DNA from 3 places in the Streptomyces sp. NPDC006552 genome. Region 2 is predicted to be linked to each of the others. Evidence: riboswitches for the same ligand, from Rfam matches in the RefSeq annotation. Region 2 holds a riboswitch; each other region holds the start of a gene.
The links. Region 2 has a riboswitch for cobalamin ahead of ABZY33_RS29790 (ribonucleoside-diphosphate reductase subunit alpha). Riboswitches for the same ligand answer to the same signal wherever they lie in the genome.

Region 1 (9,474 bases), on a different contig from region 2:
TCGCCGACCTCGACACGGTGCGCACCTTCGCCGACGGGCTGCGCGCCGACCACGCACGCGTCGACGTGCTGCTCAACAACGCGGGGGTGATGGCCCCGCCGCGCACCCTCAGCGCGCAGGGCCACGAGATGCAGTTCGCGACGAACCATCTCGGCCACTTCGCGCTCACCGGACTGCTGCTCGATCTGCTGGCGCAGGCGCCGGATCCGCGGGTGGTGACGGTGAGTTCGCTGGAACACCGCAAGGGACGCGTCGACTTTGACGATCTGACGGGTGCGCGCGGTTATGCGCCGATGACGTTCTACCGGCAGTCGAAGCTGGCCAACGCGGTGTTCGGGCTCGAACTGCACCGGCGCCTCGCGGCCGCCGGCTCCCCGCTGCGCAGCGTGCTCGCGCACCCCGGGTACAGCGCGACCGGGCTCCAGACGAACGGCACCGTGCGGGTCCCGCGGCTGGTCTTCGGCCACCTGGCACGGCCACTGGCCCAGTCCGCGGGGCGGGGAGCGCTGCCCCAGCTGTACGCGGCGACCGAACCCGGCGTGCGCGGCGGGGAGTTCATCGGCCCGGACGGGCGGGGCGAGCTGCGCGGCGCGCCCACGCGGGTCACGCTGGCCCCGGGCGCCGCCGACCCCGCGGTGGCCCGGCGCCTGTGGGAGGTGTCGGAGGAGCTGACCCAGGTGAGCTTCCCGCTCCCGGATCCCACGCGGCCGGTCCCCGCGCGGCGGGTCCGGGCGGGCGCGGACGAGACCCGGAAGGACTGACCGGCCGACCACCGTCCCGTACAGCCCCCACCGAGCCACCCCGCGTCGCCGGCCGCGCGAACTCCCGCGCCCTGCTCGGCACATGAGGCTCCACCGGAGCCGGCTACGCGCGGCGCGTGGCCACGACGAGCCGGCAGCGCGGGCTGCCGTCGGGCCGCTCGCCCAGCTCCGGGAGGTCCCGCAGCCCGACGTCGAACCCAGCCGCGGTCAACTCCCTTCGCACGACGGCGAGTCGGAACGGGCGGTAGTACATGACGAACGGCGGCCGCCACACGGCGTTGCGCACGCGCATCACCCCGTCGAAGCCGAGCATCGCAAAGTAACCGCGCGAGCCGGGCCGCGGCGGCGCGGGCAGCGGGAAGACGAACTGGCCTCCAGGGCGCAGCACATGGCGCACCTGGGTGAAGAGGCCCGGGTACTGCTCCGGCACGAAGTGGCCGAACGCGCCGAAGCTCACCACGAGGTCGAAGACCGGCCCGAAGGGCAGCGCGAGGGCGTCCCCGCGCACGTACGAGGCGGCGGGCTCGGCCGCGCGCGCCACCCGCAGCATGCCCGCGCTGAAGTCGACCCCGACGGTCCGCCCCGCGCAGACCTCACGGAGCACGCCGAGTCCTGCTCCGGTCCCGCAGCACAGGTCGAGTCCGGTTCCGTACGGGCCGAGGTCGCGCAGTGCCCGCGTGACCGGGCCGAGCAGGACGTCGGGCGTGCGGAAGGGCGTCCGGTCGAATTTCGGCGCGAGCAGGTCGTAACCGCGCTCGACCGACAACAGCGCCTGTACGGCCAGCTCGCGGAGGGTGGGGCCCTGGGGTGTGAACATGGCGGATCAGCATAGGTCCGCGGGCCGTCACCGGCCGGGCATGGCGCGCACCCGGCATCGAGTGGTACGGTCTGTTCGGCACTTGTGTACGCCCCCTTCGAGGCGCCGGTGTCGATCCCCTCTCTCCGCGCTTGGGCGCACACCGTCTCCCGGTCGCCGCCGCAGCGCATGTCCTTCCTGGTCAGCAGGGTTCAGCGGGCTCGGTCCCGCCCCCGCTCCACCAGGTTCTCTCCCGGCCCCGGCCTCGGGCTGTCCTGTCCGCCCCGCGGGGCGTGACCGTCCGCCCCGCCCGCGCCGGACCCCACCCCACCCCTTCCTCTTCCTCCCTTGCTGCGAACCGCGTCCGCGAAAGGACCGTGACCCACCATGACCACCACCACACTGCCCCTGCTCGAGGGGCCCGCCACCACCGGCCAGGCGGACGCCGCCGCTATGCCCAGGCCGCCTGTCCAGGCCGCCGGCGTCCTCGACATCGGCGCCAACGGGCAGGGCCACCTGCGTGGGAGCGAGTTGTCGGCGACGTCCCGCGACGTCCAGGTGCCCGCCGCCGTGATCCGCCGACTCGCCCTGCGCAAGGGCGACTTCGTGGCCGGTACCTGCGCCCGGCCGCACACGCTCGACCACGTCGACACGGTCGACGGCGCGCCGGCCGGCGCCGTCCGCGCCCGTCCGCGCTTCGCCGACCTCACCCCCCTGCACCCGGCCGTCCGGCTGCGCATGGAGAGCCCGGCGAGCGGCCTCGGGGGCCGCGTCGTCGACCTCTTCGCTCCCGTCGGCAAGGGCCAGCGCGGTCTGATCGTCGCGCCGCCGAAGACCGGCAAGACCGTCCTGCTGCAACAGCTCGCCGCGGCGGTCGCCGCCAACCACCCCGAGGCCCAGCTGATGGTGCTGCTGGTCGACGAGCGCCCCGAGGAGGTCACCGACATGCGGCGCTCGGTGCGCGGCGACGTGTACGCCTCCACCTTCGACCAGCCGGCCAAGGCCCACATCGCGCTCGCCGAACTCGCCGTGGAGCGCGCCAAGCGCCTCGTCGAACAGGGCCGCGACGTCGTGATCCTGCTGGACTCCCTGACCCGGCTGTGCCGCGCGTACAACAACGCGGCCCCCACCTCGTCCGGCGGCGGCCGCACCCTCTCCGGCGGCGTCGACGCCGCGGCGCTGCTCGGCCCCAAGCGCCTGTTCGGCGCGGCCCGCGCCACGGAGGAGGCGGGTTCCCTGACGATCCTCGCCACCGCCCTGGTCGACACCGGGTCGCGCGCCGACGACTACTTCTTCGAGGAGCTCAAGAGCACCGGCAACATGGAGCTGCGGCTCGACCGCGCGCTCGCCGACCGCCGGGTCCACCCCGCCGTCGACCTCGCCCCGTCCGGCACCCGCCGCGAGGAACTCCTGCTGCCCGCCGCCGAGTCGGCCGCCGTCCGCGGCCTGCGCCGGGCCCTCCAGGGACGCGACACCCACTCCTCCTTCGAGACGCTGCTCGACACACTGCGCCGCACTCCGGACAACGCCGCGTTCCTGCGCCAGGTCCACTCGACGGTCCCGGCCGGCTGACGCCCCCGCGGATGCGTGATACTGCCTGCATGACTTCGATCCTGACGCGCCCCGGCCGCGGCCCGGCCGTCACGGTCCGGCGGGCCGTCGCGGGCGACGCCAGGAAGCTGACCCGGCTCGTGCGCGGCTCCCGCGCCTACGAGGGCCCCTACGCGCCGATGGTCGCGGCTTACCGGGTGGGGCCCGACTACATCGAGGCGCACCACGTCTTCGTCGCGGCCGACATCGCCGACGGCCGCGTCCTCGGCTTCTACGCGCTGCTCCTCGCCCCGCCCGAGCTGGACCTGATGTTCGTCGCGAACGACGCCCAGGGCCGGGGCATCGGCCGGCTGCTCGTCGCCCACATGCGCGCGCAGGCCGCCGCCGCGGGGCTCGACCACGTCCGGGTCGTCGCGCACCCGCCCGCCGAAGGCTTCTACCGCAGCATGGGCGCCGTACGGACCGGCACCGCCGCCGCCCAGCCCCCGGCCGTCGCCTGGGACCGCCCCGAACTCGTCTTCCCCCTCACGCCCCCGGGGTGACTCCGGTGCGGTCCGAGGGGTTCCGCCCTCGCGCGCCGCAGCGCACACTCGGTGGCATCCGAGCGGGCGGCAATGCGGCAAGGAGGCCACATTGGGCGGCAGCGAGACGCGGGGCGACGCGTTCGACGTGATCGTGGAGATCCCGCAGGGCTCCCGGAACAAGTACGAGATGGATCACGGGCTGGGGCGGATCCGGCTCGACCGGATGCTGTTCACCTCGACCCAGTACCCCGCGGACTACGGTTACGTCGACGGCACGCTCGGCGGCGACGGCGACCCGCTGGACGCGCTCGTGCTGACCGCCGACGCCACCTTCCCCGGCTGCGCCATCGAGTGCCGGGCCATCGGGATGTTCGTGATGAGCGACGAGAAGGGCCCGGACGAGAAGATCCTCTGCGTCCCCGCCCACGACCCGCGCCACGCGTCGATCCAGGACATCGAGGACATCCCGGAGTTCGACCGCCTGGAGATCACCCACTTCTTCGAGGTCTACAAGGACCTGGAGCCCGGTAAGTCGGTGGAGGGCTCGCACTGGGAAGGCCGGGAGAAGGCCTATCAGGAGATCGCGCGGGCCCGCGGGCGCCGGTCGGCCTGACCACCCGTCGCGCCGGGGAGCGCGTCGACTAGGGTGATCGGGCCGTGGTGCTCGGGAAGACCGGTGACGGCCCTCAGGGGCCAAGTCCGGAGCGGCCCTCGCCACTGTGATCGGGCCTTCCGCCGCCTTCGGGCGGCGGGGGACGCACCGCTCCACCGTGCCACTGGCCGCCCTCGGGCGGCTGGGAAGGCCGGAGCGGCGCGGCACGCCCGTAAGCCAGGAGACCGGCCACGGCATCTCACGAAGTCATTCCACGAGGTGCTGGAGCGTGATCAAGGCATGACCTTGCCCGGGAACTCCCCTGCGCGGCCCACGGGGCCGCACCCCCACCCCTCCTTCCGCTGGCGCCGCGAGGACACCGTGCGCACCGCGGGGCTGCTCGCGGTGATAGCCGCGCTGCACGTCGTCGCGTTCGGCGTGCTGTTCCTCCTCGTCGTGCCCGAGCACTACGAGGTCGGCAACAAGGCCTTCGGTATCGGTCTCGGCGTCACCGCGTACACCCTCGGCATGCGGCACGCCTTCGACGCCGACCACATCGCCGCGATCGACAACACGACCCGCAAGCTGATGGCCGACGGCAAACGGCCCGTCTCCGTCGGGTTCTGGTTCGCCCTCGGCCACTCCAGCGTGGTCGTCGCGATGGCCGCCCTGGTCGCGGGCGGCGCGGCGCTCGCGGGCATCCTGCTGAACGACGAGTCCCGCACCCACCAGACGCTCGGCGTCGTCGGCACCACCGTGTCGGGTACGTTCCTGTACCTGATCGCCGCGCTCAACCTCGTGGCCCTGCTGGGCATCCTCAAGGTCTTCCGGGCGATGCGCGCGGGCTCCTACGACGAGCGGGAGCTCGAAGCGCACCTGGATTCCCGGGGGTTCATGAACCGCTTCCTCGGCCGCTTCACCCGGTCGATCACCCGCCCGGGACAGATGTACCCGCTCGGCTTCCTCTTCGGCCTCGGCTTCGACACGGCGACCGAGGTGACGCTGATGGTGATGGCGGGCAGCGGCGCGGCGGCCGGACTGCCCTGGTACGCGATCCTGTGCCTGCCGCTGCTGTTCGCCGCGGGCATGAGCCTGTTCGACACGCTCGACGGGACGTTCATGAACTTCGCGTACCAGTGGGCGTTCTCCAACCCGGTGCGCAAGGTGTTCTACAACCTCACCATCACCGGCCTGTCGATCGCGGTCGCCTTCTTCATCGGCACCATCGAGATCGTCGGCGTCCTGCACGAGAAGCTCTCCCTCTCCGACGCGGTGACCGGCTGGATAGCCGGTCTCGACCTGGACAACGTCGGCTACGTCATCGTCGGCCTGTTCGTCGTGGTCTGGACGGCGGCGATCGCGTACTGGCGTCTCGCCCGGGTCGAGCAGCGGTGGTCGGCCCGGGTCGCCGGGGGCGGATGAGCGGGCCCGGGCGGCCGGTGTCACGGCACGTCAGGGGCGCTCCGGCGGCGGGCGGGGCGATAGGGTGTCGCGTCGACCCGCACCGCCCGAACACTCAGGAGTACGTACGTGACCGTAGCCACCGACTCGTCCGAGGCAGCCGTCCCGTCCGGTGCGCAGGCCGTGGCGGCACCCGCCGCGGAGCCGAGGCCCGCGTCCGAGGTGCCGCAGGCGCGGGGGGCCGAGGCCGGTGAGGCCGAGAACTTCTGGCAGCCCCCGGCCGCCGAGACCGAACCCACCCCCGCCGACGCGCACGAGGCGGGGACCGGGGACGGTGACGACGACGGCGTGGGCGAGGTGGCCGAGTCCGTCGCCGCCGACGCCCACGCCTTCGGCGGCTACGCCCGTACCGGCGGCTGGACCTTCGCCCTGAAGGTGGCCCGCAGCGTGCGCCCCGGCGGCCAGGCCGCCGGGGAGACGGCCAAGGTCTCGGCGCGCAAGTTCGCCGAACTGGCCGGCTGCTCGGCCGAGCGCGTCATGCGCTTCTACAAGGCGTGGGACCGGGCCGCGGACGACGGGGTGGTCCCCCAGTTCGAGACCCTCGCGCCGGGCGCCGACGTCGAACTCCCGGACGCCGACCTCTGGCTGTCCTACTACGTGTCGCGCTCCGGCGCCGGTTCGGTGCGCGGCCAGGCGATCACCGAGGCCGCGGCGGCCGAGGGCATCCGGCCGACCAAGGCCCTGGAGGTGGCCGAGAACCCGACGGCGCTGCGGGCCGCGATCCTCGCCGACCCGGGCACCGCGGAGGCGGCCCGCAAGGCGCTGATGGACCGCCTCGGCGAGGACCCGGTGCTCCGCTCGGGTCTGGCCCGTGACATCGTGCGCGCCGACGATCTGAAGAAGGCCGTCGCCGAGGAGTCCAAGACCGGTGACCGGCTGGAGTACGTCCGCCGGATCGCCGAGGAGGGGCAGGTCAAGACGGCGGCCGGACAGAAGATCGAGGCTCCGGCGCAACTGCGCGAGGAGGCCGAGCGCCATCTGTCCCTGATCGACGAGCTGGACGAGGACGAGGAGGCGGGTGAGTGGGCCCGCGAGGCCTACGACTCGGTGCGCACGCTCGTCGCGGAGGCCGTCGAGTCCGACCCCGAGCTGCGGGTGCAGGAGCGGCGCGCGAAGTTCTACAGCAGCCTGTCGAAGGCCACGAAGGCGTTCGAGGAGCTGACCTTCGACGACGTGCAGGAGATCGACGCGATCTACGAGGACGACATGGTGCGGCGCCTGGAGGAGTTGCAGCAGGCTCTCTCGGTCTGCATCACGGCGCTTCAGGCGGCCCAGCAGAAGGGCTGACGCCCCGCCCCGCCCGCGATCCCGGTGCCCGGCCTCCTCCCGGTGGGAGGCCGGGCCCCGGGGGCACACGCTCGTCGAGTCCTTCCTGTTCGGTGTCGCGGGCTTCGCCGGCGCCTCCACCACCTTCGGCAGGCCGGTGACGGCCCGCGCGTTGCTGCACCACCGCGTTCTGCCGGCTGGCCGGCTTCTTCGCCGCCGGCCCGGTCATCGCGTTCCTGCTCCACCGCCGCGGCCCCGGTCGTCCACAGGTGACCACCCCCGCGCTCGCCCGGCCCCGCGCAGTGGCATCGTGGGAGACGATCATCGCGCTCAGCCCAGGAGGCACCTCGTGGCGGACACCCCCGACACCCCCCGCTCCACCGGCCGGCCGGCCCACCAGAACGTGACGTTCGACAGCGACGGCACCCCCGCCCACGGCTACCTGGCGCTGCCGCCCACGGGCAGCGGCCCCGGCGTCATCGTCATCCAGGAGTGGTGGGGGCTGACCGACCACATCGCCGACGTGGCCGACCGGCTCGCCGCAGAGGGCTTTGTCGCGCTCGCCCCGGACCTGTACGGCGGGAACGTGGCGCACGACTCCGGCGAGGCGCTGCGCATGATGCAAGAGCTGCCCGTGGCGCGCGGCGTCGAGCTGCTCTCCGGCGCCGTCGACCATCTGCTCGCCCTCCCCGAGGTCACCTCGGGGACGGTCGGGGCCGTCGGCTTCTGCATGGGCGGCGGCTTCGTCCTCTACCTGGCGGCCAAGGACCCGCGGGTGAGCGCGGCCGTCCCGTTCTACGGCGTGATCCAGGGCGAGGTCCCCGACTTCTCGGGGCTGAAGGCCCAGGTCCTCGGCCACTACGGAGAGCGGGACGAGGCCATCCCGGCGGCCACCCTCGACGGCCTGCGCCGGACCATCGAGGAGCAGTCCGGCATTGCGGCGGACTTCCGCCTGTACCCGGCGGGCCACGCCTTCTTCAACGACGGCCGCCCGGAGGCGTACGACCCGGAGTCCTCGGCGAAGGCCTGGTCGGCGACGCTGGAGTTCCTCACCACGAACATCAGCTGAGCCGCGCTCCGCCACGAGGCGGCGGGGCCGGGAGGCGTCCACCTCCTGGCCCCGCCGCGCATCGGCTCAGGTCACCAGATCCGCACGCGGTCCTCCGGGTCCAGCCACAACCCGTCCCCCGCCTGCGTGGCGAACGCCTGGTGGAACTCGTCCAGGTTCCGCACGATGTTCGCCCGGAACTCCGGCGGGGAGTGCGGGTCGATCGTCAGGTACTGCTGCTCCTGCTCCTTGCGCCGCTTGGTGCGCCAGCAGTAGGCCCAGTTCAGGAAGAGCCGCTGCGATCCGCTGACGCCGTCCTCGCTGACCGGCACCGGCTCGCCGCCGAGCGAGATCAGGTACGCGGTGTGGCCGATGGTCAGGCCGCCGAGGTCGCCGATGTTCTCGCCGACCGTGAGCGAACCGTTGACGGACTCCCCCGGCAGGTTCCGCGGCGAGAAGCCGTCGTACTGCTTGACGAGCGCCTTCGACTTGGCTTCGAAGGCGGCCTTGTCGTCGGCGGTCCACCAGTCGTTCAGGTTCCCCGCGCCGTCGTACTGGGCGCCCTGGTCGTCGAAGCCGTGGCCGATCTCGTGGCCGATGACGGCGCCGATGCCGCCGTAGTTCTCGGCGGCATCCGCGTCCGGCGAGAAGAACGGCTTCTGCAGGATGCCGGCCGGGAAGCAGATCTCGTTCGTGCCCGGGTTGTAGTAGGCGTTCACGGTCTGCGGCAGCATGAACCACTCGTCGCGGTCGACCGGCGCGCCGATCTTGGCCATCTGCCGGTCGTGCTCGAAGGCGTCGGCCGCGTGCGCGTTGGCCAGCAGGTCGTCGGCGACGACGGTCAGCGCGGAGTAGTCGCGGAACCGGTCCGGGTAGCCGATCTTCGGCCGGAACGTGGCGAGCTTCTCGTACGCCCGCTGCTTCGTCTCGTCCGTCATCCAGTCCAGCGCGCCGATGGACTGCCGGTAGGCCTCCAGCAGGTTCGCGACCAGTTCGTCCATGAGCGCCTTGGACCGCGGCGGGAAGTGCCGGGCCACGTACTCCTTGCCGACGGCCTCGCCGACGGCGCCCTCGACGAACGCCACGGCGCGCTTCCAGCGAGCCCGCAGCTCCGGGGTGCCGTTGAGGGTGCGCCCGTAGAACTCGAAGTTGTTGCGGACGAAGGCCGACGACAGGTAGGGCGCGGCGGACCGCACCACGCGCACGACCAGCCAGTCGCGCCACTGCTCGATGGGGGTCTCGGCCAGGACCGTGGACAGGTGCGCCAGGTAGGACGGCTGGCGGACGCAGGACCGGGCGAGCGTGTCGTCACCGCCGCCGAGCCCGTCGGCGTACGCGCTCCAGTCGAAGGCCGGGGCCAGCGCGGTGAGTTCGTCGAAGGTCGTGAGGTTGTACGTCTTCTGCACGTCCCGCGTCTCGGCCCGCTCCCAGTGGCCCTCGGCGAGCCGGGTCTCCAGGGCGAGCACGGTGCGCGC
Region 2 (9,474 bases):
CACAGGTTCGAGGAGTGGACGGTGTGGCCGGGCTCCGCGGTCTGGTTGGCGGTGCGGTTGGCGGCGTCCTTGAAGGTCATCCAGCCGTTGCCGGTCTGGGCGAGGGTGCGCATCATGCGGCCGTACAGGTCCCGGGCGGGGAGGGTTTTCTGCGCCTTGCCCGCGGCCTCCGCCCTGCGGTACGCGTCCTCGAACTCCGCGCCGTAGAGGTCGACGAGTTCGGGCACGTCGGCCGGGGAGAACAGCGACCAGTCGGCGCCCTCGGCGACGCGGCGCATGAACTCGTCGGGGATCCAGTGCGCGAGGTTCAGGTTGTGGGTGCGGCGCGCGTCCTCGCCGGTGTTGTCGCGCAGCTCCAGGAACTCCTCGATGTCGGAGTGCCACGTCTCCAGGTAGACGGCGGCCGCGCCCTTACGGCGTCCGCCCTGGTTCACCGCGGCGACCGACGCGTCGAGCGTCTTCAGGAACGGCACGATCCCGTTGGAGTGCCCGTTCGTGCCGCGGATCAGCGAGCCCCGGCTGCGGATGCGGGAGTACGAGAGGCCGATGCCGCCGGCGTGCTTGGAGAGGCGGGCCACCTGGTGGTAGCGGTCGTAGATCGAGTCGAGCTCGTCGAGCGGGGAGTCGAGCAGGTAGCAGCTCGACATCTGCGGGTGGCGGGTGCCGGAGTTGAAGAGGGTGGGGGAGGAGGGCAGGTAGTCCAGGCGGCTCATCAGGCCGTAGAGCGCCGCCACTTCGTCCAGCGCGCGGACGCTGTCGTCCTCGGCGAGACCCGCCGCGACGCGCAGCATGAAGTGCTGCGGGGTCTCGATGACCTGCCGGGTGATCGGGTGGCGCAGCAGGTAGCGACTGTGCAGCGTGCGCAGGCCGAAGTAACCGAACCGGTCGTCGGCCGCGGGGTCGATGAGCGCGTCGAGCCGGGCCGCGTGCGTGCGCACGAAGGCGGCGGTGCGGTCGGCGATCAGGCCCTCGCGATGGCCGGTCGCGACGGAGCCGGTGAAGGAGGTGACGCCCTGCGAGGCGGCCTCGGCGGCGATGGAGAGCGTGAGGAGGCGGGCGGCGAGCCGGGAGTGGACCGGGTCGTCGGAGATCAGGCCGGCCGCGGCCTCGGTGGCGAGTTCGCGCAGCTCGGCGAGGTCGGCGTGGGCGCTGCGGCCGCGCAGCGCGGCGGCGGCGACCCGGCCGGCGTCGGTGCCGGGGAGATCGGCGGTCAGCTCGGTCAGGGTGCGCAGCAGGGCGGTGCCCGGAGCGTCGTCCGGTGCGGCGGCAACCGGTTCGGCGGGCGGCGCGATGGTCACGTGGGGGCTCTCCCTCGCTCGGCTCGAGGCCCGCGGGGAGGAGTGGCTCGGGCGCGCACACGGGGGCGCCGTCGTCACCGGCCCATTCCGCGAGGCCCGGACGTCTGTCCACCCGGGCCGGACGGTCCGGGTGGGCTGCGGCAGGTCGTCGGACTCACGCGGGCGCCGCTATGGGCGCATACGTTCACCGTTGCGGGACAGTTCCGGATTTGCACCGGATTCCCCTGCGGCGGCAGCGAGAGCGAGCATACATGTTGTGCCGGGTGTGCGAGGCAGCCCCATATCTTGTGTCGGCCGGGTGTCGAGACCGCGTCTCCGACGGGGTGCCCGAAGACAGGGACGGGCCCCTCCGCGCGGGAGGGGCCCGTCCGTTGTGCCACGCGTGCGGCTAGTGACCGCCCGCTCCGACGACGGGCAGGTCCTGCTGGACCCCCTTGTCGCCGGCGTCGGCGGTGTAGTCCCCGGGGGACGTCTCGTCGACGCCCGCGGGGGCCTTCACGGCGTTCAGGACGAAGGTGAGGACCACGGTCACGACCACGTTCATCACGAACGCGGTCAGACCGATGTAACCGATCTCCCCGATGCCAGGGATCTCCTTCGAGGAGCCGCCGAAGTGCTTCTGGGTCGGCGATGCCACCCCGTACGCGGCGAGCGTGCCGTAGACCATGCCGACCGCCCAGCCGGCGAGCAGCGCCCACCGGTGGAACCAGCGCGTGAACAAACCGCCGACCAGGGCCGGCATGGTCTGGAGGATCCAGATGCCGCCGAGCAGCTGGAAGTTGATGGCGACGGTCTTGTCCATGGTGAGGACGAAGACGAGCGCGCCGACCTTCACGAGCAGCGAGACCAGCTTGGAGACCTTGGTCTCCTGCGCCGGGGTCGCGTCGGGCTTGATGAAGTCCTTGTAGATGTTGCGCGTGAAGAGGTTCGCCGCGGCGATGGACATGATCGCCGCCGGGACCAGCGCGCCGATGCCGATGGCGGCGAACGCGACGCCGGTGAACCAGTCGGGGAACATGTCCTCGAAGAGCTGCGGGATCGCCAGCTGCCCGTTCTGCACCTTGATCCCGGCCGCGATCGCCATGAACCCGAGCAGCGCCAGCAGGCCCAGCATCAGCGAGTAGAGCGGCAGGATCGTGGTGTTGCGGCGGATCACGTTGCGGCTCTTGGACGAGAGCGTCGCCGTGATCGAGTGCGGGTACATGAACAGCGCGAGGGCCGAGCCGAGCGCCAGCGTCGCGTACGTCCAGTGCCCGGCCTCACCGGGCGCGAGGGCGCCGACGGGTTTCCCGGTCGCCGGATTCAGCTGCTCGAACTTCTTGCCGGCCGCGGCGAAGATGTCGTCGAAGCCGCCGAGTTTGATCGGGATGTAGATGATGGCGACCAGGATCACCAGGTAGATCAGGCCGTCCTTGACGAACGCGATCAGCGCCGGTGCCCGCAGCCCCGAGGAGTACGTGTACGCCGCGAGCACGCCGAAGGCGATGAGCAGCGGCAGGTCCTTGACGAACCAGTTCGTGTTCTCGCCGCCGCCGACGCCCATCACGTCGAGCACGGCCTGGATGCCGACCAGTTGGAGCGCGATGTAGGGCATCGTGGCGAGGATGCCGGTGATCGCGACGGCCAGCGAGAGGCCCTTGGAGCCGAAGCGGCCGCGTACGAAGTCGGACGTGGTCACGTACCCGTGCTTGTGCGAGACGGACCACAGGCGCGGCAGGAACGTGAAGATGAGCGGGTAGACCAGGATCGTGTACGGCACGGCGAAGAAGCCGGACGCGCCGGCCGCGTAGATCGCCGCGGGCACGGCGACGAAGGTGTACGCCGTGTAGAGGTCGCCGCCGAGCAGGAACCAGGTGATCCAGGTGCCGAACGAGCGGCCGCCCAGGCCCCATTCGTCGAGCGAGTCGCTCTCGGAGCGGCGCCAGCGCGCGGCGAGGAAGCCCATGACCGTGACGGCCAGGAAGAAGACGATGAAGACGGTGAGCGCGACACCGTTGACGCCACCGTTCATCGCGCGCTCCCCGGGGCCGTGGCCGCAGCCTTACGGGCGCGCTGGTCGCGCTGCCACAGCTTGTACGCGATCATCGTCAGGCCGGTCGAGATGAGCACCCAGAGCATCTGGTACCAGTAGAAGAACGGGATGCCGATGAAGGTCGGATCGATCTTGGCGTAGGAGCCGACCCAGAGCATGGCCACGAACGGGGCGACCAGGCAGAGCCCGATCACGACGCGGACCGGTGTCACCACCGGTCTGCCCACTTCTTGCGCGCGTGGCGCACCTGTTGGCGCATCGGACATGTCGGGCTCCGTCCCCTCGCTGGTCCCACTTATCTCACGTTTAACGTGCGGGAAATCTAGGCGAGAGTCTTGATCTATGGAACCCCTGTCCGGATAACGGACGGGCTACTTCCGGTTGTCCGGCCCCTGGCTCAGTCCATCGGGCGCTTGAGCCGCGCCACGAACTTGTAGCGGTCGCCCCGGTAGACCGAGCGGACCCACTCCACCGGCTGGGCCGAACCGTCGATCGAGTGGCGCGAGAGCATCAGCATCGGCAGGCCCACGTCGGTGCCGAGCAGCCCGGCCTCGCGTGGCGTGGCCAGCGACGTCTCGATGGTCTCCTCGGCCTCGGCGAGGTGGACGCCGTAGACCTCGGCCAGCGCCGTATAGAGAGAGGTGTACTTGACGAGCGAGCGGCGCAGGGCCGGGAAGCGCTTGGCCGAGAGGTGCGTGGTCTCGATCGCCATCGGCTCACCGCTGGCCAGCCGGAGCCGCTCGATGCGCAGCACGCGGCCGCCCGCGGAGATGTCGAGCAGCCCGGCGAGGGTGTCGTCCGCGGTGACGTACCCGATGTCGAGCAGCTGCGAGGTCGGCTCCAGGCCCTGCGCCCGCATGTCCTCGGTGTACGAGGTCAGTTGCAGCGCCTGCGAGACCTTGGGCTTGGCGACGAAGGTGCCCTTGCCCTGGATCCGTTCCAGGCGGCCCTCGACGACCAGCTCCTGGAGGGCCTGGCGGACGGTGGTGCGCGAGGTGTCGAACTCGGCGGCGAGCGTGCGCTCCGGCGGCACCGGGGTGCCCGGCGGCAGCGTCTCCGTCATGTCGAGCAGATGCTTCTTGAGGCGGTAGTACTTGGGCACGCGTGCGGTGCGGACGGGTGCCCCGCTCTCGTTCTCCGCACTGCTCACATCGGTGCTCATGCTCCGCCTTCCCGGCTTCGGTGCCGATGCGGCCGACCTACCCATCGGCCCCGGCTCACATCGTGGCACGGCTCGCTCCGGGGCACTCCCCATACGCTCCGTGATCCCTTCTTATACCGCCCGGTGACGGTCTGGTCTAGTCCACGCGCCCGGTCATGGGAGCGCTTCCGCGCGGGGCCCAACACCCGTGTGCCACCGGGCGGGTGTCGTTCCGATAACGGACGCACGGTCCCTTCTCGGCCGCCCTTGACACCTCTATTGGTCTGGGCCAAGCTCCCCGTACTGGTCTACACCATTAACGACCAGGTCCCAGCCCCACAGGTCGTACTCGTCTCAAGTCACCCGGTGGGCAGGGGGGTTGCTGGCATCCCTGAGGAGGGTGGCGTGAAGCGCAAGCTGATAGCGGCGATGGGTATCGCGGGCATGATGGTCTCGGTCGCGGCGTGTGGGGGCGACAGTGACGACAAGTCCGGCAACGCGGGGGCGGACGCCAAGGAGCTGACCGTCTGGCTGACGGTCGACGCCCAGAACAACTGGCCCGAGCTGGTCAAGGCCGCGGACGCGGCGGTCACCAAGAAGCACCCGGGCGTGAAGATCAACCACGAGTACTACGGCTGGCCGGACAAGCCCGCCAAGCTCGACGCCGTCCTCGCCACCGACAAGGTGCCGGACGTGGTCGAGATGGGCAACTCCGAGATGCTCAGCTACATGGTCAAGGGCGCGCTCGCCCCCGTCGACCCGGCCAAGTTCGACAACTCCGGCCAGTGGCTCGACGGCCTCAAGACCTCGGTGACGTACGACGGCAAGGTCTACGGCGTGCCGTACTACGCCGGTGGCCGCATCGCCACCTGGCGCAAGGACATCGCGTCCGCCTCCGGGGTCAAGACGACGCCGAAGACGTACAAGGAGCTCACCGCCGACCTGGACAAGGTCCAGAAGAAGCAGGGCGACAAGTTCAACGCCTGGTTCCAGCCCACCCGTGACTGGTACGCGGGCATGTCCTTCGTCTACGACGCCGGCGGCTCCATCGCCAAGGAGGAGGGCGGCACATGGAAGGCCAACCTCTCCTCGCCGGAGTCCCAGAAGGGGCTGACCGAGTTCAAGAACGTCATCGACAAGTACATGCACGGTGACAAGACCAAGGACGAGGCCGACCGCTACATCGTCTACGGCCAGGGCAAGTCGAACATGATCTTCGCCGCGGCATGGGAGGGCGCGACCTCCGCCGACCCGAAGAACGACAAGACCGGCAAGCTCAAGGACAACCTGGAGAACTTCGTCATGCCGGGTCCGTCCGGCAAGGCGATGCCCGTCTTCCTCGGCGGCTCCGACCTCGCGATCCCGGTCAAGTCCGACGCGCAGGCGCTCAGCGCCGAGTGGATCAACGCCTTCACCGGCGCAAAGGGCCAGAAGGGCCTGATGGCCAAGGGCAACCTGCCCAACAACAAGACGGACCTCGCGACGATGAAGTCGGACCCCGCGACGGAGGTCCCGGCCACCGCCGCCGAGTCCAACTGGTTCGTCCCCATGGCCCCCGGCTGGGGCCAGGTCGAGAAGGCCCAGGTCCTGCAGACCATGCTGCAGGCGATCGGCACCGGCAAGAAGTCGGTCGCGGACGCCGCGAAGGAAGCGGACGCCAAGATCGACAAGGTCATCAACACCAAGTGACCTGAGAGCGGGACCCCGCCCACCGGGCCGGGGTCCCGCCGCCCGTTCGGCTTTGCTGCTTTGCACAACCTGAGGGACCGCTGAGGAGTGCGCGGATGAGTGCCGCTGACACGACGACCGCCAAGACGCCGCCGGCGCGGCCGGCCCCGTCGTCCGATGGGGGAGGCGTGCCCCCGCAGATGCCACGCAAGAAGCGGGCGGCCGGCTCGGCCGCGACGCCCTGGGCGCTGCTCGCGCCCTGCCTGCTGATCCTCGTCCTCGTGCTCGGCTACCCCCTGGTCCGGCTGGTCACGCTCTCCTTCCAGAAGTTCGGCCAGGCGCAGCTGTGGGGCTTCCAGGACCCCGAGTCGGTCGGCTTCGACAACTTCTCCGCGATCCTCGGCGACAGCCAGTTCTGGCAGGTCGTCGTCCGCACCATCGTCTTCGCCGCCGGCGCGGTGATCCTGACCATGGTCATCGGCATGCTGATCGCGCTGCTGCTGCAGAAGGTCTCCGGCTGGGTGAAGATGCTCATCAACGTCGCCCTGGTGGCGACCTGGGGCATGCCCATCATCGTGGCGACCACCGTCTTCAAGTGGCTCTTCGACTCCGACTACGGCGTCCTCAACGCGCTGCTGAGCAAACTGCCCGGCGTCGAGATGGTCGGCCACAACTGGTTCGCCAGCGGCACCCAGGGGCTCGCCGTCATCATGCTCCTGGTGATCTGGGGAGCGGTGCCCTTCGTCGTCATCACCCTGAGCGCGGGCCTGACCCAGGTGCCCAAGGAGTTGGAGGAGGCCGCGCGCCTGGACGGCTCCGGCGCCTGGAAGGTCTTCCGCTACGTCACCCTGCCGATCCTCAAACCCATCATCGTCATGCTCGCGACGCTCTCGGTCATCTGGGACATGGGGGTCTTCCCGCAGGTGTTCGTCATGCGCAACGGTCACCCCGAGGACGAGTTCCAGCTGCTGACCACCTACTCCTACGACCGGGCGTTCCAGGTCAACGACTACAGCCAGGGCTCGGCCATCGCGCTGCTCACGGTGATCCTGCTGCTCGGCGTCGTCGCCGTCTACATGCGCCAGATGCTCAAGATCGGAGAGGTCGAGTGAGCGCCCCCGCCACCACCGCCCCCGCCAAGGTCCCCGCCGCGACCGGCGCGCCCGCCGCGCCCGTGCGCCGGCCCCGCAGGCCCCGGGCCGGCTGGAACCTCCTCGGCCTGCTCGTCTTCCTGATCGTCGGCTTCCCCGTCTACTGGATGGTGAACACGGCGTTCAAGCCCGCCAAGGACGCCATCGACCCCGATCCGAGCCTGCTGCCGACCGGGTTCACCCTCGACAACTTCCGGCGCGCCCTGGACATCGCGGACTTCTGGGGCCCGGTCGCCCGCAGCCTCGTCGTCTCGCTCGTCGTCGTCGTGATCGGCATCGCCGTCGGCATGCTGGCCGCGCTCGCGATCTCCCGGTTCGCCTTCCGCGGCCGCAAGATCGTCATCGTCGCCATCCTCGCCGTGCAGATGGTGCCGCTCGTCGCCATGATCATCCCGGTCTTCCTGCTCCTGAACGACCTCGGTCAGTACGACAAGCTCACCGGCCTCATCATCACGTACCTGACCTTCATCCTCCCCTTCACCGTGTGGACGCTGCGCGGCTTCATCGTCAACATCCCCAAGGAGCTGGAGGAGGCCGCCCAGGTCGACGGCTGCACCCGCACCGGCGCCTTCATCCGCGTCGTCTTCCCGCTGCTCGCCCCCGGCATGGTCGCCACTTCGGTCTACGGCTTCATCCAGGCCTGGAACGAATACCTGTACGCCCTCATGCTGATGAGTCAGAAGCACCAGACGGCCACCGTCTGGCTCGCCAATTTCACGACCAAGCACGGCACCGAGTACGCCCCGATGATGGCCGGTTCCACGATGATGGCCGTGCCGATCGTCATCCTCTTCCTCTTCGTCCAGCGCAAGATGGCCGCGGGTCTGACCGCCGGCGCCGTGAAGGGATAACGCCACCCGATGACCACTGTCACCCGCGCCTCCTCCACGCTCACCCGCGACGCGCTCACCGTCCTGCAACCCGGCTTCGACGGCACCACCGCCCCGGACTGGCTGCTGCGCCGGCTCGGCGAAGGTCTCGCCTCCGTCGGCCTGTTCGGCCGCAACGTCCAGTCGCCCGAACAACTGGCCGCCCTCACCGCGCAGTTGCGGGCCGAGTACGGTGACGTCCTCGTCGCCATCGACGAGGAGAGCGGCGACGTCACCCGCCTGGAAGTGCGGACGGGCTCCTCGTTCCCCGGCAACCACGCGCTCGGCGCCGTGGACGACGTGGAACTCACCCGGGCCGTCGCCCTCGAACTCGGCCGCCGCCTCGCCGCGTGCGGCGTCAACCTCAACTGGGCGCCCTCCGCCGACGTCAACGCCAACCCCGACAACCCGGTCATCGGCGTCCGCTCCTTCGGCGCCGACACCGCGCTCGTCGCCCGGCACACGGCCGCCTACGTCGACGGCATGCAGGCCGCCGGCGTCGCCGCCTGCGCCAAGCACTTCCCCGGGCACGGCGACACCGGGGTCGACTCGCACCACGACCTGCCGCTGATCGACGTCGGCCTCGATGTGCTGCGCAGCCGCGACCTCGCCCCGTTCCGCGCCGCCATCGCGGCCGGCACCCGCGCCGTGATGAGCGCCCACATCCTTGTCCCCGCCCTCGACCCGGAGCGCCCGGCGACCCTGTCCCGCCGCATCCTCACCGGCCTGCTCCGCGAGGAACTCGGTTACGACGGCCTCATCGTCACCGACGGCATGGAGATGCAGGCCATCTCCGCGACCTACGGCATCGAGCGCGGCAGCGTCCTCGCCATCGCCGCCGGGGCCGACGCCATCTGCGTCGGCGGCGGCCTCAACGACGACGGAACCGTGACCCGCCTGCGGGACGCCCTCGTCGCCGCGGTCCGCTCCGGCGAACTCCCCGAGGAACGCCTCGCGGACGCGGCGGCCCGGGTCCGCGCGCTGGGGGAGTGGACGTCGGCGGGGCCGATGCCGGCTCCGGGGGCGAGGATCGAGGTGCGAGGTGCTGGTAGTGCCGGTGGTGCTGAGGTCGGCTCGGTTGCGGGTGTTGGAGGTGCCGGTGGTGCGGGTGGTGTCGGCGGTGCCGAGATCGGCCTGGTCGCCGCCCGTCGGGCCCTCAGGGTCACGCGGGGTGAGTACGCCCCGGCGGTGACCGGCCCCGTGCACGTCGCGGCCTTCTCCCCGGTCGCCAACATCGCGGTCGGCGACGAGACCCCCTGGGGCGTCGGCCCCGAACTCGCACGCCTGCTCCCCGGCACCACCACCGGTTCCTACA
Region 3 (9,474 bases), on a different contig from region 2:
GCCCGGTACTCGGCGCGGGCCGCGTTCGGGCGCAGCCGCGCGCAGCCGCGCAGCATGGACTCGGCAGCCACCTCGATGTTCCCGGCCGGGGACTGGGCGGCGACGCAGATCTGCTCCAGCTTGACCCAGACCGCCCAACTGCCCAGCGGGGTCAGGGTGGCGTGCTCGTCGGCGTAGGTCAGCGCGCCGACGGCGGCGAGGCCGGCGAGGGCCCAGTCGAGCAGCGGCGGGAGCGGGGTGTCCTGCGCCGGCACCGGCTCGGGCTGCGGCCCGTAGGGGATCTCGCAGCGCTCGGCGCGCAGTTCGCCGACGCGCTGGTCGAGCAGGTCCAGGAGCTGGGCGACCGGCACCGGGCCCGCCATCAGCTGGCAGAAGGAGAGCAACTGCGGTACGGCTTCGACGACTTCGGCCACCGCGGCGGGCTCCAGGGCGTCCGGCGCGGGGTGGACCAGGGACCAGGCGTCGAAGAGGGCGACCCAGCCGCGCAGCACGGCGGTGTCGTCGCGGTCCCAGACGCGCAGCCGCCAGCCGGGCCGGGCGATGTCGCCGTGCACCTCGACGAGGCCGGCGAGCCGGGCGGTGTCCCAGTCGGCGCAGATCTGGCCCACGGTGAGGCCGAGGTCGGCGGCGGCGCGGCGCGCGGTGGCGTCCGAGAGGGTGCCCTTGCCGTCGCGCGCGCCCGTGCCGTTGCCCGGGTTCAGTGTGGTGTCGGCCCAGCGCGCCACGCGGACGGCGGCGGCCAGGCCCTGCCGGGCGGCACGGGCCAGTTCCGCGGGTGGCGGGGTGCCCTCCGGAGGGCGCGGCGCGGGCCGCCGGGCCGCTGCGCGGGGGGCGGCAGCGGCCAGCGGCTGGCGGCGCGGGCTGACGAGTCGGAGCCTGGAGTCGCGCGGGGTACGGGACGTCACTGGAGCAGTGTCCAGGGTCACCCCGCGAATTCCCAAACGGGAGTGCCTGTTCGGGGTTCGGCCCGCGGTTCGCGGGGCGCCCGGGGCGCGCGGGACCGGAGCGCCCCGCGAGCGGCGGGGCGCCCGGGCTCCGGGGTGCGCCGGCTCACATCAGCGGGGTCAGGAAGCGCCGCAGGGTCTCCTCGTACGCCGCCGGGTCCGCGTTCCACATCGCGTTGTGCGGGGCGTCGTCGACCTGGTGGACGGAGACCAGGTCCGGGCGGCGGTCGGCGAGGCGGCGGGAGAGGGCCCAGGGGGCGACCTCGTCATCGGGTCCGTGCACGATGAGGGTGGGCACCCGCAGGGTGGCCGGGTCGAGCGTCTCGGCGTACCGCGGGCGGCTCAGCCCGGTGCGGCCCTGCGCGGCCCGGACCGCCAGCGGGAGCAGCGCGGCCGGGGTGCGCCGGGCCCCGGCCAGGGCGCGCAGCGTCGCCTCCCAGCTGAGTACCGGGGAGTCGAGGACCAGGCCCCGGATCCGGTCCCGCAGCGCCGAGTGCGCGGCGGCGTGCAGGGCCATGGCGGCGCCGGTCGACCATCCGTGCACGATGACATTGCGGGCGCCCTGCCGCACGGCGTAGCGGATCGCGGCGTCCAGGTCGCGCCACTCCGCCGCGCCGAGGTGGTGCAGGCCGTCCGGGGAGCGGGGCGCGCCGGGGTCGCCGCGGTAGGCGAGGTCGAGCACCGGGAACCCGTGGTGGTGCAGGAACCCCATGATGTTGAGGGGGTGTTCGCGGGTGGTGCCGAGGCCGTGGACGGTGATGACCCAGGTGTCGCGCAACTGGGGCACGAACCAGGCGGGCAGCCCGCCGAGTTCACCCGGTACCACGACGTCGGCGTGGTCGAGGCCGAGCGCGGACGCGGGGTCCCCGGTGTGCACCTGCGGGGTGAGCCAGGCCCTCGTACCGGGGTCGACGCTGCCGTAGGTGACGCTCTCCAGCCGCCGCACGACCGTGTCGGCGGCGTGGGGCACGGATGCGAGCACCGGTCCGACGACCGCGTGCCGCCCCTCGCCGGCCAGTCCGTACGTGCCCGGGCGCAGGGAGGCGAGGTCGCGGGTGAGGGTGATGTGGCCGGCGGCGGTGGAGTGGACGGTGAGCCGGGGCTCGGTGGGCAGGGGGCGCCCCGCGGGCGCCTTGAGCGCGGCGTCGCTGGCCAGGCGGCCGGCGGCGATCGCGGCGGCGGAGGCTCCGAGCACGGCGGTGACGGCAGCTGCCGTCGCTTTGGCGGTACGCACCCGTCCAGTGTCGGCGCACGGCCCCGCCCGGGCCAGTGGGACGACCGGTGAGAGTGACAGATGCCGGTTCTGTGCCGGACGGGGCCGGGTTCCGCTCGGCACGGCCCGGGTGCGCCTCTACTCCTGGACCGGCGGCTGCCCGTACCCCCGCAGCCGCTCCGTCACCTCGTTCAGCTGTTCCTCGGTGAGCAGCGAGGGGGTGCGGCCGGGCACCGAGTGGGCGGTGAGCCACAGGCGGCACATCCACTCCAGCTGCGCGGTCCGGTCGTAGGCGGCGTCGAGCGTGGGTCCGTAGGTGACGGTCCCGTGGTTGCGCAGGAGGCACCCGGTGCGGCCGGCCAGGGCGGCGAGCATGTTGCTTGCCAGCTCCTGCGTGCCGTACGTCGCATAGGGGGCGACCCGCACCGGGCCGCCCAGCGCCGCCGTCATGTAGTGGACGGCCGGCAGTTCGGTGACGAGCGTGGAGACGGCGGTGGCGTGCACCGCGTGGGTGTGCACGACGGCGCGGGCGTCGGTGTGCCGGTAGACCGCGAGGTGCATGGGGAGTTCGCTGGTGGGCGTGAGCGTGCCGGCGCGCCGGTCGCCGTCGAGCCCGACGGCGACCAGGTCGGCGGGGCCGAGCCGGTCGTAGGGGAGGCCGCTCGGGGTGACGAGGACCGTCTCCCCGACCCGTACCGAGACGTTGCCCGACGTGCCGACGACGAGTCCGTCGCTGACGGTTCTGCGCGCCGTCGCCACCAATTCTTGCCACGCCTGCTCCAGTTCCGTCATACCGGGCATCTTGTCAGGCAAAGTAAGCGGAGCAAAGGGGCACATATCGCCCATCCACACCGTTGGCTTGGCCAGACAGGCATGGCCGGATCTTCACGGAGCTTCCGGGAGATTCGCCGTGCACGTCGCCATCCGGGGGGAAATATGGCTCGTGACCACACACCGTCCCACCGTCGCACCCGTATCGCCGCGGCGGTCTCACTGGCCGTTCTGACGTTCGGCGGCACGGTCCTCGCGGAGCTTCCCGCGGCCGCCGCGGCCAAGCCGAAGGGGCATGACGTCTCGTCACATCAGAAGAACGTGAACTGGAAGAAGGCGCGGAGCAAGGGGGCCCGGTTCGTCTATGTGAAGGCCACCGAGGCGACGACCTACAAGAACCCCTACTTCACGCAGCAGTACAACGGCGCCCGCCAGGTCGGCATCATCCGGGGCGCGTACCACTTCGCCCTGCCCGACAAGTCCTCCGGCAAGGCGCAGGCCTCCTACTTCGTGCGCAACGGCGGCGGCTGGACGAGCGACGGGTGGACCCTGCCGCCCGCGCTCGACATCGAGTACAACCCGTACAGCAAGAAGAAGTGCTACGGCCTCAGCAAGACCAAGACGGTCGCGTGGATCAGATCCTTCAGCGACGAGGTCCGGCGCAGGACCGGACGGCGTCCGGTGATCTACACGAACAGCCTCTGGTGGAGGACGTGCACCGGCAACAGCCGCGCGTTCGCCGCCAACCACGCCCTGTGGATCGCCCGCTACAGCTCCAGTCCGGGCGCGCTGCCCGCCGGGTGGTCCTACTGGACGTTCTGGCAGTACGACAACGGCGGCGGCCTCCCGGGCGACCAGAACCGCTTCAACGGCAGCCTGAGCCAGCTGCGGAAGTTCGCCCGGGGTTAGTTCCCCGCCGCGCCACCCCCACGGCCCTGTGGCCCCCCGACACCGGGGGCGCCGCGGGGCCGTGTCGTCGTATGCCCGGATGTCCGGAGAAGTCCGCCCCTCTGCGGCGGTGACAAGAACCACACCGGCGGGGCCCTGGAACCCGGGATTCCCGGGCCCGCACCATCACTCTCCGCCGGAGTCGCCTGAGATCCCCCACCAGTTCACCTTCCGTTCATACAGTCGCCCTACGTTCACCAAGGCTTCGGCAATCAGCCGTGGTCAGCGACGCCGTCCGCAACCTGAAACGGATACCGGATATGGCACTTGATGCCACACTCCTGCTCGCGATCGTGATCGTCACCGCACTGGTCTTCGACTTCACCAACGGTTTTCACGACACCGCCAACGCGATGGCCACCACCATCTCGACCGGCGCCCTCAAGCCGAAGACGGCGGTGGCCATGTCCGCCGTGCTGAACCTGGTCGGGGCCTTCCTCTCCGTGGAGGTGGCCAAGACCATCTCCGGCGGGATCATCGACGAGGACGGCCTCAGGACCGAGGTCATCTTCGCCGCGCTCGTCGGCGCCATCCTCTGGAATCTGCTGACCTGGCTGGTCGGGCTGCCGTCCAGCTCCTCCCACGCCCTGTTCGGCGGGCTCATCGGCGCCGCCGTCATGTCGATGGGCTGGTCCTCGGTGAACGGCGGCACCGTCGTCACCAAGGTGCTGCTGCCCGCGGTCGCCGCGCCGATCGTGGCCGGTGTCGCCGCGATGCTGGCCACCCGGCTCACCTACCGCATCAGCGGCAGGACCGACCAGAAGGCCACCGCCAAGGGCTACCGCGCCGGGCAGATCGCCTCCGCCGGCCTCGTCTCCCTCGCGCACGGCACGAACGACGCGCAGAAGACGATGGGCATCATCACCCTCGCCCTGATCACCGGCGGCGTCCTCTCCCCCGGCGCCAACCCGCCGCTGTGGGTCATCGTCTCGGCCGGCCTGGCCATCGCGCTCGGCACGTACCTGGGCGGCTGGCGGATCATCCGCACCATGGGCAAGGGCCTCACCGACCTCGCCCCGCAGCAGGGCTTCACCGCGCAGACGAGCGCCGCGACCGCGATCCTCGCCTCGTCGCACATCGGCTTCTCCCTCTCCACCACCCAGGTCTGCTCGGGCGCCGTGATGGGCGCGGGCATCGGCCGCAAGGGCGGTGTGGTCCGCTGGTCGACCGCCACCCGGATGTTCGTCGCGTGGGGCCTGACCCTGCCGGCCGCGGGCCTGGTCGGCGCGGGCGCCGAGTTCCTCACCAAGCAGGGCTCGTGGGGCATCGGCCTCACCGCGCTCCTGCTGATCGGCGGCGCCGGGACCATCTGGAAGCTCTCCCGGCGCGACTCCGTCGACCACACGAACGTCACCGCGGACGCGGCCGGCGCCGTGGCGGAGCCGGCCGACGTGGTGACCACCGCGATCGCCGCGGTCAGCCCGCCGCCCGTCGCCGCCGCCGCGGAGTCCGGGCCCTCGGTCGAGGTGAAGGCCACGATCCCCGCCCCGCCGCAGCCCCTGGCCGACCCCGCGCGCCCCGCCGGCGCCACGCTGTAAGGAAGCAGGACAGCTATGAAGATCGACTGGTCGGCTCTCGCCTCCGTCTTCGGGGTCAGTCTCGTGGCCACCGTGGCCCTGGTGGGCCTGTTCACCCTCGGCGTCGTCGGCCTCTCCAAGCGGGAGTCCGCGGCGCAGCGCGGCGGTTCGGCGACGGCCGCCACCTCGGGGGCGTACCTCTGCTTCGCGCTGTGCGCGGCGGCCGTGGCGTACGGGATCTTCCTGATCGTCGCCTGACGGCGGCCCGCTCGCCGGTACGAGGGGCGGCGGGGCAGGGCGCACGGCGTCCCGCCCCGCCGCCCTTCTGTGTACCTGCCCACACTCCGCTCTCCCAGGTCAACGGCGAGTTGACGCACCTTCGCGGACCGTGGTGGACTTCGCGGGCCATCTACGGCAGCAGTCCGAGGAAGCCGGTGCGAATCCGGCGCGGTCCCGCCACTGTGAGCCCTCCTGAAGGAAGGGCGAGCCAGGAACTCTCGCTGCCGGTCTCGTCGAACCAGGGCGTGGACACCCTGAGTGAGGACAACTACGCCATGTTCGCCCTGCGCGGCGCGGCGCGGGCCGAGCGCGTCTTCGCGTACGGCGCCGCCACCGGACTCCTTGCCGACCTGCTGTTCGGCGATCCGCGCCGCGGGCACCCCGTGGCCGGGTTCGGCCGGGCCGCCGGACACGTCGAGCGCCTGCTGTGGCGCGACCACCGGGGCTGGGGCGCCGCGCACGCCGTGTTCTGCGCGGGCGGCGCCGCCGCGCTGGGCGCCGCCGCGGCCCGTACCGTACGCCGCTCCCCCGCCGCCGCCGTCGCGCTGACCGCCGCCGCCACCTGGGCCGTGGTCGGCGGGACCTCGCTGGGCCGGGAGGCGCGAGGCGTCGGCCGTGCCCTGGAGGCCGGGGACGTGGAGCTGGCCCGGGAGCTGCTGCCGCGGCTGTGCGGCCGCGATCCGCAGGGTCTTGACGCCGACGGGATCGCCCGCGGTGTCGTCGAGTCCGTCGCCGAGAACACCTCGGACGCGGTCGTCGGCGCGCTGGTGTGGGGCGCGGTGGGCGGCGTCCCCGGACTGCTCGCCTTCCGCGCCGTGAACACGCTGGACGCGATGGTCGGGCACAAGTCGCCCCGCTACCGCCGGTTCGGCTGGGCCTCGGCCCGGCTCGACGACGTGGCCGGGTGGCCGGGAGCCCGGCTGACGGCGGCGCTCGCCGTGCTGGCGGGCGGGCGGCCGCGCGCCGCCGCGCGGGCCTGGCGCGCGGACGCCGGACGCCACCCGAGCCCGAACGCGGGGGCCGTCGAGGCCTCGTTCGCGGGGGCGCTCGGGGTGCGGCTCGGCGGGACGCTGGCCTACGCGGGCCGGGTGGAGCACCGGCCCGTCCTGAACGCCGCCGGGCGTGCGGTGCGGGTCGGGGATGTCGAACGGGCCGCGCGGTTGTCGCGGCGGATCACCGCGTTGGCGTGGGGAGTCTGTGTGGGCGGGCGGTTGCTGTGGGCGCGCCGGTGAAGGGCGGGGGGCTCCTCGTCGCGGGGACGACCTCCGACGCGGGCAAGAGCGTGGTCACGGCCGGCATCTGCCGGTGGCTGGTCCGCCAGGGGGTGAAGGTCGCGCCGTTCAAGGGGCAGAACATGTCCCTGAACTCGTTCGTGACGCGGGAGGGCGCCGAGATCGGGCGGGCGCAGGCCATGCAGGCGCAGGCCGCCCGGGTCGAGCCGACCGCGCTGATGAACCCGGTGCTGCTCAAGCCGGGCAGCGACCGCAGCAGCCAGGTCGTGCTCATGGGCAGGCCCGTCGGTGAGATGAGCGCGCGGGGCTACCACGGACAGCGCCAGGGCGCGCTGCTCGACACCGTGGTGGAGTGCCTGGAGGAGCTGCGGGGCAGTCATGACGCGGTGATCTGTGAGGGGGCGGGCTCGCCCGCCGAGATCAATCTGCGCCGCACCGACATCGTGAACATGGGCATCGCGCGGGCCGCGCGGCTGCCGGTCCTGGTGGTCGGCGACATCGACCGCGGGGGCGTCTTCGCCTCGTTCTTCGGGACGACGGCGCTGCTGGCGCCGGAGGACCAGGAGTTGCTGGCCGGGTACCTGGTGAACAAGTTCCGGGGTGATGTGACGCTGCTCGAACCCGGGCTCGCCATGCTGGAGTCCCTCACCGGCAGGCCCACGTACGGTGTGCTGCCGTTCCAGCACGGGCTCGGCATCGACGAGGAGGACGGGCTGCGGGTCTCCCTGCGGGGCGCGGTGCGCGAGTCCGTGGTGGCGCCGCCGGTCGGCGAGGACGTGCTCCGGGTCGCCGTGTGCGCGGTGCCGCTGATGTCGAATTTCACGGATGTCGACGCGCTCGCCGCCGAGCCGGGCGTCGTGGTCCGGTTCGTGGACCGCGCCGAGGAACTGGCCGACGCCGACCTCGTGGTGGTGCCGGGGACCCGCGGGACGGTGCGGGCGCTGGAGTGGCTGCGCGAGCGCGGGATCGCCGGGGCGCTGGCGCGGCGGGCCGCCGAGGGGCGGCCGGTGCTCGGCGTCTGCGGCGGCTTCCAGCTGCTCGGGGAGCGCATCGAGGACGAGGTGGAGTCGCGGGCCGGGGTCGTCGACGGGCTCGGACTGCTGCCCGTGCGCGTCCGGTTCGCGCGGGAGAAGACGCTGGCCCGGCCGGTGGGCGAGGCGCTCGGTGCGGCCGTCGAGGGGTACGAGATCCACCACGGGGTCGCCGAGGTCCTCGGCGGTGAGCCGTTCCTCGACGGGTGCCGGGTGGGGTCCGTGTGGGGGACGCACTGGCACGGGTCGCTGGAGTCCGACGGGTTCCGCCGGGCGTTCCTGCGGCTGGTCGCCGAGGCCGCGGGGCGGCGGTTCGTCCCGGCGCCGGACACGTCGTTCGCGGCGCTGCGTGAGGAGCAGCTCGACCGGCTCGGGGACCTGATCGAGCGGCACGCCGACACGGACGCGCTGTGGCGGTTGATCGAGGGCGGGGCCCCGCGGGGGCTGCCGTTCGTTCCGCCGGGGGCGCCGTCGTGACAGCTCCCCGGAGGCTGCGCCCCCGCGCCTTCCTGGCCCCGTTCGTACGTGCGGGTGCGCCATGGTCGCGCGCGCCGTTCCCCGCGCCCCTTCCGGGGCGCTTCAACTCACCGGAGGTCCACGGCTGATGAGCACCCCGTATCCGTTCACGGCCCTGGTCGGCCAGGACGACCTGCGGCTCGCCCTGCTGCTGAACGCCGTCTCGCCCGCCGTCGGCGGTGTGCTCGTGCGCGGCGAGAAGGGCACCGCCAAGTCCACGGCGGTCCGCGCCCTTTCGGCGCTGCTGCCCGAGGTGGACGTCGTCCCCGGCTGCCGGTTCTCGTGTGCGCCCGGCGCGCCCGACCCGCAGTGCCCGGACGGGCCGCACGAGGCGGGCCCGGGCACCCACCGGGCCGCCCGCATGGTCGAGTTGCCGGTCGGCGCGTCCGAGGACCGGCTCGTCGGGGCGCTCGACATCGAGCGGGCCCTCGCCGAGGGCGTGAAGGCCTTCGAGCCGGGGCTCCTGGCGGACGCGCACCGCGGCATCCTCTACGTCGACGAGGTCAACCTGCTCCACGACCACCTGGTCGACCTGTTGCTCGACGCGGCCGCCATGGGCGCCTCGTACGTGGAGCGCGAGGGCGTCTCCGTACGGCACGCCGCGCGCTTCCTGCTCGTCGGGACGATGAACCCGGAAGAGGGCGAGCTGCGACCGCAGTTGCTCGACCGGTTCGGGCTGACCGTGGAGGTCGCCGCGTCGCGCGAGCCGGAGCAGCGCGTGCAGGTCGTGCGGCGGCGCCTTGCGTACGACGACGACCCGGAGGGGTTCGCCGCGGGCTGGGCCGGGGAGGAGGCCGGGGTGCGGGAGCGGATCGCCGCCGCCCGCGCGCTGCTGCCCCGAGTCCGCCTGGGCGACGGGGCGTTGCTGCGGATCGCCGCGACCTGCGCCGCCTTCGAGGTGGACGGGATGCGGGCCGACATCGTCATGGCGCGGACCGCGACGGCGCTGGCGGCGTGGGCGGGCCGGACCGAGGTGCTCGCGCAGGACGTGCGCCGGGCGGCGCTGCTCGCGCTGCCGCACCG

Region 1: another riboswitch for cobalamin. It lies ahead of ABZY33_RS22575 (HoxN/HupN/NixA family nickel/cobalt transporter); the one in region 2 lies ahead of ABZY33_RS29790 (ribonucleoside-diphosphate reductase subunit alpha).
Region 3: another riboswitch for cobalamin. It lies ahead of ABZY33_RS19010 (cobalamin biosynthesis protein); the one in region 2 lies ahead of ABZY33_RS29790 (ribonucleoside-diphosphate reductase subunit alpha).

Annotation. Positions count from the first base shown of each region.
Region 1 is NZ_JBEXOS010000040.1:690-10,163, forward strand. Features, by position in the region: gene ABZY33_RS22550 (oxidoreductase) at 1-761, shown strand, start outside; gene ABZY33_RS22555 (class I SAM-dependent methyltransferase) at 865-1,578, opposite strand; gene rho (transcription termination factor Rho) at 2,011-3,129, shown strand; gene ABZY33_RS22565 (GNAT family N-acetyltransferase) at 3,159-3,650, shown strand; gene ABZY33_RS22570 (inorganic diphosphatase) at 3,820-4,245, shown strand; cobalamin riboswitch at 4,274-4,493, shown strand; gene ABZY33_RS22575 (HoxN/HupN/NixA family nickel/cobalt transporter) at 4,525-5,646, shown strand; gene ABZY33_RS22580 (hypothetical protein) at 5,755-6,972, shown strand; gene ABZY33_RS22585 (dienelactone hydrolase family protein) at 7,301-8,020, shown strand; gene ABZY33_RS22590 (M13-type metalloendopeptidase) at 8,092-9,474, opposite strand, start outside.
Region 2 is NZ_JBEXOS010000068.1:28,409-37,882, forward strand. Features, by position in the region: gene ABZY33_RS29790 (ribonucleoside-diphosphate reductase subunit alpha) at 1-1,298, opposite strand, end outside; cobalamin riboswitch at 1,420-1,554, opposite strand; gene mctP (monocarboxylate uptake permease MctP) at 1,687-3,309, opposite strand; gene ABZY33_RS29800 (DUF3311 domain-containing protein) at 3,306-3,596, opposite strand; gene ABZY33_RS29805 (GntR family transcriptional regulator) at 3,728-4,492, opposite strand; gene ABZY33_RS29810 (extracellular solute-binding protein) at 4,877-6,160, shown strand; gene ABZY33_RS29815 (sugar ABC transporter permease) at 6,256-7,251, shown strand; gene ABZY33_RS29820 (carbohydrate ABC transporter permease) at 7,314-8,141, shown strand; gene ABZY33_RS29825 (glycoside hydrolase family 3 protein) at 8,151-9,474, shown strand, end outside.
Region 3 is NZ_JBEXOS010000030.1:71,271-80,744, reverse strand. Features, by position in the region: gene ABZY33_RS19040 (hypothetical protein) at 1-905, opposite strand, end outside; gene ABZY33_RS19035 (alpha/beta hydrolase) at 1,051-2,178, opposite strand; gene ABZY33_RS19030 (class II aldolase/adducin family protein) at 2,296-2,949, opposite strand; gene ABZY33_RS19025 (lysozyme) at 3,094-3,837, shown strand; gene ABZY33_RS19020 (inorganic phosphate transporter) at 4,137-5,414, shown strand; gene ABZY33_RS19015 (hypothetical protein) at 5,430-5,651, shown strand; cobalamin riboswitch at 5,777-5,911, shown strand; gene ABZY33_RS19010 (cobalamin biosynthesis protein) at 5,948-6,904, shown strand; gene ABZY33_RS19005 (cobyric acid synthase) at 6,901-8,412, shown strand; gene ABZY33_RS19000 (putative cobaltochelatase) at 8,540-9,474, shown strand, end outside.